2 regions of the Ramlibacter sp. MAHUQ-53 genome follow, and region 2 is predicted to be linked to the other one. Evidence: riboswitches for the same ligand, from Rfam matches in the RefSeq annotation. Region 2 holds a riboswitch; the other holds the start of a gene.
The links. A riboswitch is a leader RNA that binds a small molecule or an ion and turns the genes downstream of it on or off. The one in region 2 is predicted to bind glycine.
Positions count from the first base shown of each region.

Region 1: it holds a riboswitch for glycine, as region 2 does, so the genes downstream of both, ACT80S_RS18055 (D-amino acid dehydrogenase) here and gcvT (glycine cleavage system aminomethyltransferase GcvT) in region 2, are expected to answer to the same signal.

Region 1 is NZ_JBQWTS010000015.1:32,560-39,852, forward strand. It holds gene ACT80S_RS18030 (hypothetical protein) at 1-1,433, opposite strand, end outside; tRNA gene ACT80S_RS18035 (tRNA-Ala) at 1,637-1,712, shown strand; gene ACT80S_RS18040 (LysR family transcriptional regulator) at 1,794-2,693, opposite strand; gene ACT80S_RS18045 (Bug family tripartite tricarboxylate transporter substrate binding protein) at 2,831-3,829, shown strand; gene ACT80S_RS18050 (M20 aminoacylase family protein) at 3,838-5,031, shown strand; glycine riboswitch at 5,043-5,133, shown strand; gene ACT80S_RS18055 (D-amino acid dehydrogenase) at 5,296-6,570, shown strand; gene ACT80S_RS18060 (TRAP transporter substrate-binding protein) at 6,640-7,293, opposite strand, start outside.
Region 2 is NZ_JBQWTS010000001.1:368,504-375,796, forward strand. It holds gene ACT80S_RS01655 (acyl-CoA thioesterase) at 1-156, opposite strand, end outside; gene ACT80S_RS01660 (DMT family transporter) at 153-1,037, opposite strand; gene ACT80S_RS01665 (SDR family oxidoreductase) at 1,307-2,089, opposite strand; gene ACT80S_RS01670 (electron transfer flavoprotein-ubiquinone oxidoreductase) at 2,217-3,911, shown strand; glycine riboswitch at 3,938-4,031, shown strand; glycine riboswitch at 4,044-4,142, shown strand; gene gcvT (glycine cleavage system aminomethyltransferase GcvT) at 4,199-5,341, shown strand; gene gcvH (glycine cleavage system protein GcvH) at 5,386-5,763, shown strand; gene gcvP (aminomethyl-transferring glycine dehydrogenase) at 5,800-7,293, shown strand, end outside.

The DNA of each region.
Region 1 (7,293 bases), on a different contig from region 2:
CGGTCGATCGAGACCAGCACCAGGTGCGGCGCGCGGGACAGCGACAGGGCCAGCACCTCCTGCGCGAAGCGCGCCGTCGCCGGCCCGTCGCCGGCCTCGATGCCCAGCACCTGCAGCGCGGTGCGGACCACGGCGGCGGCCGGCTCGGCGGACAGGCCCGGCAGGTGGCGCGCGAGCACGTCCACCAGGGCCTGGCGGGCGGCCCCGGCCTGCGCCTCGTCCGGCTCGCTGCCCTGGAAGCCGGCCAGGACGCCGGCCAGGGCGGCCTCGCGCTGCGGCGGTGCGAGCATCGGCAGGTGCATCAGCACGCGCCCGAGCACGGCCCGCTCGAAGGGGTGCGGGGCGGCCAATTGGACAGGCGCGTCGAAGTCGGCCTGGGTGGCGTCGCAGATGCCTTCGGCCAGGCCCCGCAGCGCGTCGTGCAGCGCCTGGGCCTCGAGCTGCGGCGCGGCGGCCAGCGCCTGGCCGCACAGGGCGTGCGCCATCTCCACCTGCAGCGTGGGCCGGGCCTGCGCCAGGACGCAGGCCGCGACCATCGCCACGAAGCGGTCACCCTGCACCTGCGCGCGGGCCTCGAGGGTGCGGGCCAGCAGCCAGGGGCCGAGGCCGCTGCCCGCGTCGCCGCCGGCGGCGGCTTCGGACAGGCCCTCGATGGCCTCGCCCAAGCCGTCGGCGTCGAGCCGGCCGGCCGAGGCCGCCTCGGCCAGGGCATCGAATAGCCAACCCCGCAGGTCGCGCCCCTGGCCGTCCAGCTCCAGCGCCAGGCCATAGGCCTCCACCAGGGCGGTGAGCGTGCCGTCCTCTATGTCGCCGCGCGGGACGCTGGCGAAGGCCTCGAGCACGTCGTCCAGGCAGGCCTGGCGCAGGGCCGGGCCGGCGCTGGCCAGGCCGAAGGTGGACAGGACCGCCTCCACGCAGGCCGCCGCCGGGACCGGCGCCAGGCCGGGGCTGGCGTCCAGCGCGGTGGCTCGCACCACGGTGGCGACGAGTTCGCTGCGGGTCGCGGCGGCCAGGTGGCGGCCGCCCAGGCCCTCGGCCACGCCGGCCATGAGGTCGCGGATCACGGGCGGGGACAGCGACTCGCCGGCCCGCGCCAGGGCCTCGAAGGCCTCGCGCCAGCCGCCGGCGCCGGCCACCAGGGCCTGCATCGCGGCGGTGCGCTGGGCCGCGGTCAGGTGCGAGGCCGCGGCCACCAGCCGCACGGCCACGCGCGCGGCGATCTCGGCCCGCGCTGGCGCGTCGGCCTCACGCGGGAACTGGCCGGCGATCGCCACGGCCACGGCGCCCGGCGATTCGCCGATGGCGGGGCCGAACAGGTCGGCCTCGGCGGGCGTGCCGCGGTCGTGGGTGGGGTCGGAGAAGCTGCGCATGCGCCCGGCGGAGGGCGGGGACAGCCCCGGGACGCTGGGGGAAATCTTGCGGTCGCCGTCCATGAGGGACTCCTTCGCAGCATGCGCTGCGGCGGCCTGACGGGCCGCCCGGGACTCTCCCTGGAGTTGCTGGCCCTGTGGACAACGGGTCTGTCCTGCGCATCCTAACCATGAACACCAAAGGACTCAACAGTTCGCAACGCGCGCGCAAAAAGGCGCGCAGGCCGATCCGCCGCCGGACTTGGGGTTACAATGAAGCTCTCCGTGGGGGGGTAGCTCAGCTGGGAGAGCGTCGCGTTCGCAATGCGAAGGTCGGGAGTTCGATCCTCCTCCTCTCCACCACACATTCGAAAAAGTCCTTGCATGCCAAGGACTTTTTTTTGGCCCGCCATTCGACGCGCAGTCCGGCCTCTCGCCCAGGCGTCAATCCACCATGCGCTGCGCCACGAACTGGCGCAGCAGCGACATCACCGGCGCTTCGCTGCGCCCGGCCAGGGTCACGTAGACGAACCGTGCGGTCGCCTTCAGGACGGGCCGCACCGGCAGCACGGCCAGGGAGCCCGCCTCGATCCGCTCCCGCGCGGTCGCCAGCACGCCCAGCAGCACCGCATCGGTGCGCTCGGTCACGTCGATCAGGCTTTCGATGTCATCGCACTCCAGCGTCCGGAACTGCGCCGGATTGGCTTTGGGGCCGTACTGGCCGACCAGGAGCCGGGCCACCTCATCGGACAGGGGCGTGGAGGCGATGGGATAGGCCAGCAGGTCATCCAGCGTCACCACCTTCTCCCTCAGCAGGGGGTGCCCGTTGCGCACCATCCAGCCGCCGGCCATCTCGGCGACCGGCTCGATGTTCAGGTCTTCCGCCGGCGGAACCAGACGCATGTCCACCACCAGCGCATCCAGCTGGCGGTCCCGCAGCTGGATCAGCTGCAATTGCGTCGGCCCCCGCACCACCTTGACCCTCACCTGGGGATGCGCCAGCGCCATGTGGCACATCAGCGGCGTCATCAGGATGGCGCCGGGCCCGGAGCCCAGGCCCACCCGCATCACGCCGGCATGGGACTCGCGCATCAACTCGGCACCGCGTTTGAGCTCGGAGGCCTCCAGGACGATGCGCCGCGCCCGCTGCAGCAGCTGGCGGCCCAGCACCGACAGCTCGTTGCGCTTGCCGACGCGGTCCAGCAGCAGCCCGCCGACCTCGGACTCCAGCGCCTGGATGCTGCGGCTCAGTGCCGACTGGGTCAGGTGCAGCTTCTCCGCCGCGCGGCTGAAGGACCCGGTTTCGGCGACAGCCAGGAAGTGTTCGAGGTGGCGGATGTTCATGTCACGCTAAAGCAAGAAAGATGCGCTCCCCGAATGATGAACAGGAAAATAATGCATTGGACACATCGTTTTCCCCTCCCTAGCATGGGTCTTACCTGCTGATCCGGCAGGCAACCCCCGCACACGAGACCCGCTCCATGACCGCCAGCAAACGCCACTTCCTCCGCCGCGCCGCGGCCACCCTCGCCGGCCTGTCGCTGGCCGGCGCCGCCGCCGCGCAGACCTTCCCGTCCAAGCCGGTGACGCTGATGGTTCCCTACCCGGCGGGCGGCGTGTCCGACGTGGTCGCCCGCACCCTGAGCACCACCCTGGGCAAGCACCTGGGCCAGCCGGTGATCGTGGAGAACCTGGGCGGCGCCAGCGGCGGCATCGCGGCGCAGAAGGTGCTGGCCAGCCCGGCCGACGGCCATGTCATCTTCCAGGGCTCGCCCAACGAGCTGATCCTGGCGCCCCTGTCGAACGCCGCCATCAAGTACAAGCCCGAGGACTTCCGCCTGGTCCAGATGATCACCATCAACCCGATGGCGATGTTCGCGCGCAGGGACCTGCCCGCCAGCAACGGGGACGAGCTGCTGGCCTATGCCCGCAAGGGCGCGGCCGACGGCAAGCCCCTGACCTATGCCAGCGTGGGCCCCGGCTCCATGTACCACCTCCTGGGCGAGCACATGTCCAGGCAGACCGGCATCCCGATGACCCACGTGCCGTACAAGGGCGCGGCCCCGGCCTTCCAGGACCTGATGGCCGGGCTGGTGGACGTGTTCATCTCCCCCTACGGCAAGGGCCAGATCGCGCTCGTCGACGAGGGCAAGCTCAAGGCGGTGGCAGTGCTGTCGGCCGATCGCCAGGAGCCTCTGAAGAAGGCCCCGCCGCTGCACGATGCCGCGCCGCTCAAGACCTTCGTCTTCGACACCTGGTCGGGCTACTTCGTGCGCAAGGACACGCCCGAGCCCATCGTGCAGGCCCTGCACAGGGCCCTGAGCGAAGTGGCCAACGACCCCGGCGTCCGCTCGGCCCTGGAGGCGCAGGCCATGATCGTGCCGCGACCGCAGCCGCTGGCGGCGATGGGCAAGGTCTACGCCGACAACACCGACAAGTACCGCGCCATCGCCCGCTCGATGAACCTGCAGCCCCAGTGAGTGCGGCCATGAAGGAGACCTACCTGGGGCACTCGCTGTCGCAGCGCGTCGGCGAGTTCATCCAGATCCGCCGCGACATCCACGCCCATCCCGAGATGGCTTTCCAGGAGCACCGCACGGCGGCCCTGGTGGCGGCCAAGCTGGCCGGCTGGGGCTACGAGGTCACGACGGGCATCGGCGGCACGGGCGTGGTGGGCCGCCTGCAGCGCGGCGCCGGTTCCCGGGCCCTGGGCCTGCGGGCCGACATGGACGCGCTTCCCATCACCGAGGACAACGGGCGCGAATGGAGCAGCCGCCATGCCGGCGTGATGCATGCCTGCGGGCATGACGGCCACACCGCCACCCTCCTGGCGGCGGCCCGCCTGATCGCGGAGGACGTGGACTTCGACGGCACCCTGAACCTGATCTTCCAGCCCGCGGAAGAAGGCGCCGGTGGCGCCTTGCGCATGATGGAGGACGGCCTGTTCGAGCGCTTCCCCTGCGACGCGGTGTTCGCGCTCCACAACATGCCGGGCCTGGAGGCCGGGTCCTTCCACTTCCGGGTGGGGCCGACCATGGCGTCCAGCGACAACGTCACCATCACGCTGCGCGGCGTGGGCGGCCACGGGGCCATGCCGCAGACCACCGCCGACACCGTGGTCGCCACGGCGGCCATCGTCACGGCGCTCCAGACCGTGGTGTCGCGCAACGTGGACCCCTTGAAATCCGCGGTGGTCACCGTCGGCGCCATGCATGCCGGAACGGCCAACAACATCATCCCGGACCTCGCCACGCTCGAATTGAGCGTGCGCGCCCTGGACCCGCAGGTGCGCACGCTGCTCAAGGAGCGCATCTGCGACCTGGTGAACCTGCAGGCCGCCAGCTTCAAGGTGAAGGCCGACATCGACTGGCGTGACGGCTACGCCGTGCTGGTGAACACGCCGGACGAAACCCGCCTGGCGACCCAGGTGGCGCTGGACCTGTTCGGGCCGGACCGGGTGAATCCCGAGGGCCAGCCGCTGACCGCCAGCGAGGACTTCGCTTTCATGCTGGAAAAGGTGCCTGGCAGCTATGTCTATGTCGGCAACGGCGGCCCGGGGACCCCGGGCGCCTGCATGGTCCACAACCCGGGCTACGACTTCAACGACGAGATCATCGAGCCGGGCGCGCGCTTCTGGGCGGGCCTGGTGGCCCGATACCTGAAGGAGCCCGCTGGCGCCTGACCCCTCCACCACTGCGCGAGCCGGGAGAGACCGCGTCACGGCGCGGCGCCGAAGGAGCAACCGCCCCGGAAACTCTCAGGTACCCAGGACCGGCCCGCGCACCCGAATACTCTGAAGAGCCGCTGGCCTCGTCCGCCGGCGCACCGAAGGAGCAAGCCCGCGGCGCCTCGCGACCGCAGGTGAATCTCTCAGGTTCCGAACAGAGGGGGCGTTCGACGCGCGACTGGCGCGGCGGACTCCCTTCTCGACGTCTGGAGCAACCTGATGAAGACCTTTGCAGTGATCGGTGGCGGCATCACCGGCGTGACCACCGCCTACGCCCTGGCCCAACGCGGATACGGCGTCACCGTCATCGAGCGGCACCGCTATGCCGCCATGGAGACCTCGTTCGCCAACGGCGGCCAGCTCTCGGCGTCCAACGCCGAGACCTGGACCCATCCGTCCACCCTCCTCAAGGGCCTCAAGTGGATGCTGCGCCAGGATGCGCCGCTGCTGGTCAACCCCAAACCCTCCTGGCACAAGATCTCGTGGTTCGCCGAGTTCATCGCCAGCATCCCCAAGTACGAGTCCAACACCATCGAGACGGCGCGCCTGGCGATCGTCGCGCGGGACCACCTGTTTTCCTGGGCCGCGGCCGAAGGCATCGACTTCGACCATCGCCGCGAAGGCATCCTCCACATCTACCGGGACCGCAAGGGCTTCGAGCATGCGGGGAAGGTCTCGCAGCTGCTGGCCGCCGGCGGCCTGCAGCGCCGGGCCGTCACGCCCCAGGAAATGCGCGCCATCGAGCCGACGCTGGCGGGCGACTACTACGGCGGCTACTACACCGAGAGCGATTCCACCGGGGACATCCACAAGTTCACGCAGGGCCTGGCCGCGGCCTGCGCGCGAATGGGCGTGAAATTCCTCTACGGCGAGGACGTGCTGTCACTCGATTGCGACGGCCGCCGCGCGCGCGTGGACCTGGACGACGGCACGGGCTCGCGGACCGAATCCTTCGACGCCGTCGTGGTGTGCGCCGGCGTGGGCAGCCGGGCGCTGGCGGCGCAGCTGGGCGACCGCATCAACGTCTATCCGGTCAAGGGCTACTCGATCACGGTGAACCTGCTGGACGACGCCAGCCAGGCGGCGGCGCCCACCGTGAGCCTGCTGGACGATGAGACCAAGCTGGTCACCAGCCGCCTCGGGGCCGACCGCTTCCGGGTGGCGGGAACCGCTGAGTTCAACGGCTTCAATCGCGACATCCGGGCCGACCGCATCAGGCCGCTGGTCGAGTGGGTGCAGCAATGCTTCCCCGGGGTCAGCACGCGCCAGGTGGTGCCCTGGGCTGGCCTGCGGCCGATGATGCCGGACATGATGCCCCGCGTCGGCCGGGGCCGGCAGGCCAACGTGTTCTACAACACCGGGCATGGCCACCTGGGATGGACGCTGAGCGCAGCGACCGCCGATCTCCTGGGGGAGCTGGTGGCGCAGGGCGCGAAGCCGGCCGGAAGTCGCCTGCCGATCACGGCGACGGCTTCGGCGGCCCAGGCCAGCTGAAACGAGAGGCGCCCCGCCGGCGGCATGCCGCCGGCGGGGCGCCGTGGTGGCCCGTGGCGCCGGGCGTCGTCAGGCCGGAGACTTCACCGACTGCATGTAGCGGTCGAACGGGGTCTCGGTGAAGCGGAACCACATGTGCGCGTCGGCCGCGAACCGGGTGTAGTCGGTGTAGATCTTCTTCCAGTCGGGATTGGTGTCGCTCAGCTGGTCGAACAGCGCCAGCGCGTGCTTGTGCGCGCCGGCGACGACGTCCTGCGGGAAGGGCCGCAGCTTGGCGCCACTGGCGACCAGCTGCTTGAGCGCGGTCGGGTTCCGGCTGTCGTACCGCGAGATCATGGTCTGGTGCGCCGCCAGCGACGCGCTTTCGACGATGGCCTTGTTCTCGGGGGACAGCGCCTCGAACGCCTTCTGGTTGATCAGGAAGTCGACCTGGCCCGTGCCTTCCCAGTAGCCCGGGTAGTAGTAGTTGGGCGCCACCTTGTGGAAGCCCAGCTTCTGGTCGTCATAGGGGCCCACGAATTCGGCGGCGTCGATGGTGCCCTTCTCCAGGGAGGCGTACACGTCGCCCCCGGGGATGTTCTGCGGGACCACGCCCATGCGCTCGAGGATCTTGCCGTTGAAGCCGCCCACGCGGAACTTCAGGCCCTTGAAGTCGGCCGCCGACTTGATCTCCTTGCGGAACCAGCCCCCCATCTGCGCGCAGGTGTTGCCGCCCAGGAAGTT
Region 2 (7,293 bases):
GCCGCCCAGCGACTGCATCCAGTCCACCCGCGCCATCTCCAGGTAGCGGAAGTAGACCGTGTTGTTCACGTGCCCCATGGCGTCCATGTCGCCCCAGCGCACGGGGAACGTCATCTCGAACACCAGTTTCTTCTTCTCGGGAATCTCGATCTTCATCGGTGGGCCTTGACGGAGGAAAGGATGCCCAGCGTGAACAGCACGCAGGCGACGGATTGTGCGGGGTCGGGCCAGCGGCCCTCCCACGCGAAGGCGTAGAGCAGCGCGAACAGCGTCTCGCTGACGATCAGCTGCCCGCACAGGCTGGCGGACAGCCGCTGGCTGGCCACGTTCCACAGGATCGTGGCCAGCCAGGCCGAGCCCAGGCCGGTGGCCAGGCTCAGGAACAGGTAGCGCCCGGCCTGGGGCTGGGCCAGCATCTCGGCCGGCGACGAGCCCGCCAGAAGCCACAGCGCGAGGGCGCCCAGGCCGGTGGCCACCCCCAGCCAGTTGGCCCAGTCGGTGGCGGCCACCTCGCGGTGCCGGCGCAGCCAGGCGGCATTGAGCAGCGCGAAGGCCGTCCAGCTCGCCAGGGAGACCACGGCCAGCGCCACGCCGCGCCACCAGTGGACGGCCGAGCCCGGCTCCTGCGCCTGCGGCGCGGACATCATCAGCGCCAGGCCGGCCGCCGTGAGCAGCAGGCCCGGCAGCAGCGCCATCCAGCGCAGGTGTCCCGGCTTGCCGAGGAACATCACCCACACCGGGATGGTGCCGATGATCAGCGCGGGCACCTCGGCGCCCGCGTCGCGCACCGCGAACACCAGCAGCGTGTAGTAGCCGGTGAAGCCCAGCAGGCTCAGGCCCAGGGCGCCCAGCGCCTGGCGCAGGGTGGGCAGCGGGCGGCGCGCCAGCGCCATCACCAGCGCGGAGAAGGCGCCGTAAGCCACGAAGCGGCCGCTGGCCAGGTCGACCGCCGAAAAGCCCTCGACCATGCGGGGCATGACGAACACCAGGCCCCACAGGGCCCCGGCCGCGAGGCCCGCCAGGACGCCCCGGAGCACTAGGGTGTGTCCTCGAATTCCCCGGGCCCGCGTTGGGGCGCAATCGGGATGGATTGCGCACCGACGGAGCGCGGCATGGGCTGATGCCCATGCAAGCGACGAGGCGTGCAAGACGCCCGATTTCGCCCCAACCCGAAGGGCTCCTGCCTTGGCGGGCGGTGCGCTGCGTTGCAAAACCGGGCAAGGCGTACAGCCTTGCCCTGGGTTTTGCGCCTTGCGCCCCATCCCGCCAAGGCAGGAGCGCGGCCCGGGGAATCCGATGACACACCCTAGAGGGCGAAGCCATCATCGGCGGCGATGATGGAGCCGTTGATGAAATGGCTCTCGCTGCTGGCGAGCAGCACCAGCAGCGCGTCGAGGTCCTCGGGATGGCCGATGCGCTTGCGCGGGAGCATGTCCACCAGCTTGCGGCCCTGCTCGGTCTGCCAGTGGTGGTGGTTGATCTCGGTGTCGATGTAGCCGGGGCAGATCGCGTTCACGTTGATCTCGAAGCGGCCCCACTCCAGCGCCATCGACTTGGTCATGTGGACCACCGCCGCCTTGGCCATGGCGTACACGCCGATCTGCGGCAGCGGGCGCAGGCCGGCCATCGAGGAGACATTGATGATGCGCCCGCCGGTGAAGGTGCCGGGGGCCGCGCCGCGCGCGCGCGCCAGCATGCGCTTGGCGACTTCCTGCGCGACGAAGAAGGCGCCGCGCACGTTGGTGTCGAAGACGAAATCGAAGTCTTCCTCCGAGACGTCCTGCAGGCGCTGGGTCGTGCCCACGCCGGCGTTGTTCACCAGGATGTCGATGGAGCCGACCTCGGTCTCGGCATGGGCCACGGCGGCGCGGATGCTGTCGAGGTCGGTCACGTCCATGGGCGTGATGTGGGCGTCGCCGCCCTCGCCCTCGATCTGCGCGCGCAGGTCCTTGAGGTTCTCCACGCGGCGGGCCGCGAGCACGACGGCGGCGCCGGCCCGCGCCAGGGTGCGCGCGAACTGCGCGCCCAGGCCGCTGGATGCGCCGGTGACCATTGCAACGCGGCCGGACAGGTCGATGGTGTAGCTCATGTCGTCTCCTCGGGGCGCCAGGGTGCGCCGGAGCGTCCCGCGGCAGGCAATAGAATCGTTCGCGGTGCGCCGGTACCCCTCGGGGCAGCGGCTCAAGACGGACTGGAACCATTATCAGCGAGACAACATGACGCAAGAAGAGATCCTGTCGCAATACGGACCCCGCGAAGCGATGGAGTACGACGTGGTCGTCGTCGGCGCCGGCCCCGCGGGCCTGGCCACCGCGATCCGCCTGAAGCAGCTGGCTGCCGAAAGCGGCAAGGAGGTGTCGGTGGTGGTGCTCGAGAAGGGTTCCGAGCCCGGCGCGCACATCCTGTCCGGCGCCATCATGGACCCGCGCGCGATCAGCGAGCTGTTCCCCGACTGGCAGGCCCTGGGCGCGCCGCTGAACCAGCCCGTCACCGAGGACATCTTCCTTTTCCTCACCGAGCAGGGCGCCACCCGCACGCCCAACGCGCTGCTGCCGAAGAACTTCCACAACGAAGGCAACTACATCATCAGCCTGGCCAACCTCACGCGCTGGATGGCGCAGCAGGCCGAGGCGCTGGGCGTGGAGATCTTCCCCGGCTTCCCCGCCGGCGAGGTGCTTTACCGCGAGGACGGCTCGGTCAAGGGCGTGGCCACCGCCAACATGGGCATCGGCAAGGACGGCGAGCCCACCGAGAACTTCCAGCTCGGCATGGAGCTGCACGCCAAGTACACCGTGTTCGCCGAGGGCGCGCGCGGCCACCTGGGCAAGCAGCTGATCGCGAAGTACAGGCTCGACGAGGGCCGCGACCCGCAAAGCTACAGCATCGGCATCAAGGAGGTCTGGGAGATCGACCCGGCCCGCCACAAGCCGGGCCTGGCCCTGCACAGCGCCGGCTGGCCCCTGGACAACAACACCTACGGCGGTTCCTTCCTGTACCACATGGAGGACAACCAGGTGGCCGTGGGCTACGTGGTCGGCCTGGACTACGCCAACCCCTGGCTCTCGCCCTACGAGGAGTTCCAGCGGTTCAAGACGCACCCCAACATCCGCTGGTACTTCGACACGCCCGAGGGCGGCAAGCCGGCCAAGCGCCTGGCCTATGGCGCCCGCGCGCTGACGGTGGGCGGCCTGCTGTCCCTGCCGAAGCAGGTGTTCCCCGGCGGCGCGCTGGTGGGCTGCGACGCCGGCTACCTCAACGCGTCGCGCATCAAGGGCAGCCATGCCGCCATCAAGAGCGGCATGCTGTGCGCCGAGGCCGCCTTCGAGGCCCTGGGCGCCGGCCGCCAGGGCGACGAGCTCACCGCCTACCCCGAGGCCTTCGAGCAGTCCTGGCTGTACGCCGAGTTGAACAAGGCGCGCAACTTCAAGCAGTGGTTCAAGAAGGGCCTGCCCCTGGCCACCGTCATGACCGGCATCGAGCAGTTCGTGCTGCGCGGGCACATCCCCTGGACCCTGCACCGCGAAAAGCCCGACCACGTGTACCTCAAGCCGGCCGACCAGTGCCCGCGCATCGAGTACCCCAAGGCCGACGGCAAGCTCACCTTCGACCGGCTCTCGTCGGTGTTCATCTCGAACACCAACCATGCCGAGGACCAGCCGGCCCACCTCACGCTCAAGGACGCCTCGGTGCCCGTGAACGTGAACCTGGCGAAGTTCGCCGGCCCCGAGGCGCGCTACTGCCCGGCCGGCGTGTACGAGTTCGTCAAGGACGACAGCACCGGCGCCGACCGCCTGCAGATCAACGCGCAGAACTGCGTGCACTGCAAGACCTGCGACATCAAGGACCCGACGCAGAACATCGTGTGGGTGGTGCCCGAGGGCGGCGGCGGCCCCAACTACGCCAACATGTAAACGGCGCCCGCCTGGCGGCTACAATCGCCGGGTTGTCAGGAGAGCGCCTGCCCCCGAGCAGGCCGCCGAAGGCGCAGGCTCATCGCCGAACGCTCAGGCACCCAGGACTGGCAACGCGCGGCGCTCGCGCCGCGTTTCCTTGCTGGAGAGAGGTACTTTCGCGGTACCCACCGAAGGAGCAAGCCCCCGCGCGGGGTGAATCTCTCAGGTAAAGCGGACAGCAGGGCTCCCCCATGGTCGTACCACATGGTCGTACCATGGCCCGCAGCCCTTTCCCGGAGACCCGGATGTCCGCCCCGAACGCCACCCCTGAGCCCTCCCTGCAGCACACGCCGCTGCACGCGCTGCACCTCGAACTGGGCGCGCGCATGGTCCCCTTCGCGGGCTACGCGATGCCGGTGCAGTACCCGGCCGGCCTCATGGCCGAACACCAGCACACCCGCGCGGCCGCCGGCCTGTTCGACGTCTCGCACATGGGCCAGCTGCGGCTGGTCGGCCCCGACGCCGCGGCCGCCTTCGAGACGCTGATGCCGGTGGACGTGGTCGATCTCGCGGTGGGCCGACAGCGCTACGGCCTGCTGCTCACCGACGAGGGCACCATCATCGACGACCTGATGTTCGTCAACCGCGGCGGCGACCTGTTCGTCGTCGTCAACGGCGCCTGCAAGGCCGGCGACATCGCCCACATCCAGGCCCGCATCGGCTCGCGCTGCGAGGTCGTGCCCCTGCCCGAGCGGGGCCTGCTGGCGCTGCAGGGGCCGCAGGCCGCCGCAGCCCTGTCCGGCCTGGTGCCCGGGGTCGAGAAGCTGGTCTTCATGACCGGCGCCGCCTTCCTGTGGGATGGCACCGAGCTGTTCATCACCCGCAGCGGCTACACCGGCGAGGACGGCTTCGAGATCTCCGTCGAGGCCGGCAAGGCCGAGGCCCTGGCCCGCGCGCTGCTGGCGCAGCCCGGCGTCATGCCGATCGGCCTGGGCGCGCGCAACTCGCTGCGCCTGGAGGCGGGCCTGTGCCTGTACGGCAACGACATCGACACCACCACCACCCCGGTCGAGGCCGGCCTGGCCTGGGCCATCCAGAAGGTGCGCCGCAGCGGCGGCGCGCGCGCGGGCGGCTTCCCCGGCGCCGCCCGGGTGCTGGCCCAGCTCGATGGCACCGCCCCCCCGGCGCGCCGGCGCGTCGGCCTGGTGGCCCTGGAGCGGGTGCCGGTGCGCGAGCACACCGAACTGCGCGACGCGCAGGGCCGACGCGTCGGCGAGGTCACCAGCGGCCTGCTGGCCCCCAGCGTGGACAAGCCGGTCGCCATGGCCTACGTGGACGCCGCGCTGGCAGCCCACGGCACCCGCGTCGACGCCATCGTGCGCGGCAAGGCCGTGCCGATGGAGGTCGCGCCCCTACCCTTCGTGCCGCCCCGCTATTTCCGCGGCTGAACCGCCGCAACGCCCCTCAACGAGACAACAACCGGAGAAAAACCATGACCCTGAAGTTCACCCCCGACCACGAATGGATCCGCGCCGAGGGCGACGGCCCCGCCACGGTGGGCATCACCGTGCACGCGCAGGATGCGCTGGGCGACGTGGTGTTCGTCGACCTGCCCGAGGTCGGCCGCAGCTATGCCAAGGGCGAGGTCGCCGGCGTCGTCGAGTCCGTCAAGGCCGCGGCCGACGTGTACATGCCCCTGGACGGCGAGATCACCGAGGTCAACGAGGCCCTGCGCGCCGACCCGTCGCTCGCCAACAGCGACCCGCTGGCCGCCGGCTGGTTCTTCAAGGTCAAGCTGGCCAATCCCGCCGAGGTCGACGCCCTCATGGACGAGACCGCCTACGACGCCTTCGCCAAGAACGGCGCCTGACCCTTCCTCCCCAACACCTCTGACGGACCCGCCGCGATGCTGATGCAAGCCGCCCGCCCGCTGGGCGAACTCGAGAACCCCAGCGAATTCATCCCGCGCCACATCGGCATCTCCGAGGCCGACGAGCGCCACATGCTCTCGGTCGTGGGCGAAGCCTCGCGCCGCGCCCTGATCGAAGGCATCGTGCCGCGCTCGATCGCGCGCAGCACCGAGATGAAGCTGCCCCCGGCGGTGACCGAGGCCGCCGCGCTCGCCGAGCTCAAGGCCATCGCCTCGCGCAACAAGGTGATGCGCAGCTTCATCGGCCAGGGCTACTACGGCACGCTCACGCCGCCGGTGATCCTGCGCAACATCCTGGAGAACCCGGCCTGGTACACCGCCTACACGCCCTACCAGGCCGAGATCAGCCAGGGCCGCATGGAGGCGCTGGTCAATTTCCAGACGATGGTCTGCGACCTGACCGGCATGCCCATCGCCAACGCCTCGATGCTGGACGAGGCCACCGCCGCCGCCGAGGCGATGACGCTGGCCAAGCGCAGCGTCAGGAGCAAGTCCAACCGCTTCGTGGTCTCGGGCGACTGCCACCCGCAGACCATCGAGGTGGTGCGCACCCGCGCCAAGCCCCTGGGCCTGGAGGTGCTGGTCACGACGACCGCCGATGAATGGGCCGCGGCCCTGGCCGGCGAGCACTTCGCCGCGCTCGCGCAGTACCCGGCCTCCACCGGCCGGATCGACGACCTGCGCGCCGACGCGGACAAGACCCACGCCCAGCACGGCGCCTTCATCGCCGCCGCCGACCTGCTGGCCCTGGCGCTGATCGTGCCGCCCGGCGAATGGGGCGCGGACATCGTGGTCGGCACGACCCAGCGCCTGGGCATGCCCATGGGCGCCGGCGGCCCGCACGCCGCCTACATGGCCTGCCGCGACGAGTACAAGCGTTCGCTGCCCGGCCGCCTGGTCGGCGTGAGCGTGGACAGCCACGGCAACCCCGCCTACCGCCTCGCGCTGCAGACGCGCGAGCAGCACATTCGCCGCGAGAAGGCCACCTCCAACATCTGCACCGCGCAGGTGCTGCCGGCGGTGGTGGCGAGCATGTACGCCGTCTACCACGGCCCCCAGGGCCTGCGGCGCATCGCGCAGCGCGTTGCGGCCTACACGGCCATCCTGGCGCGCGGCCTCGCGCAGCTGGGCTTCCAGGCCGTGAACGCCACCGCCTTCGACACCCTGTGCGTGAAGGCCGGCGAGGAGGCGGTGCGCCGCATCGCCGAGCGCGCCCTGGCCGCCGGCGCCAACCTGCGCCACGTCGACGCGACCACGCTGTCGATCTCGCTGGACGAGACCACCACCCGCGAGGACCTCACCCTGCTGTGGTCCGCCTTCGCCGGCCGCGACCAGGCCGTGCCCGGCTTCGAGGCCTTCGAGAAGGGCGTGGAGCCGCTGATCCCCGAGTCGCTGCGCCGCACCAGCGCCTACCTCACGCACCCGGTGTTCAACACGCACCACAGCGAGACCGGCATGCTGCGCTACATC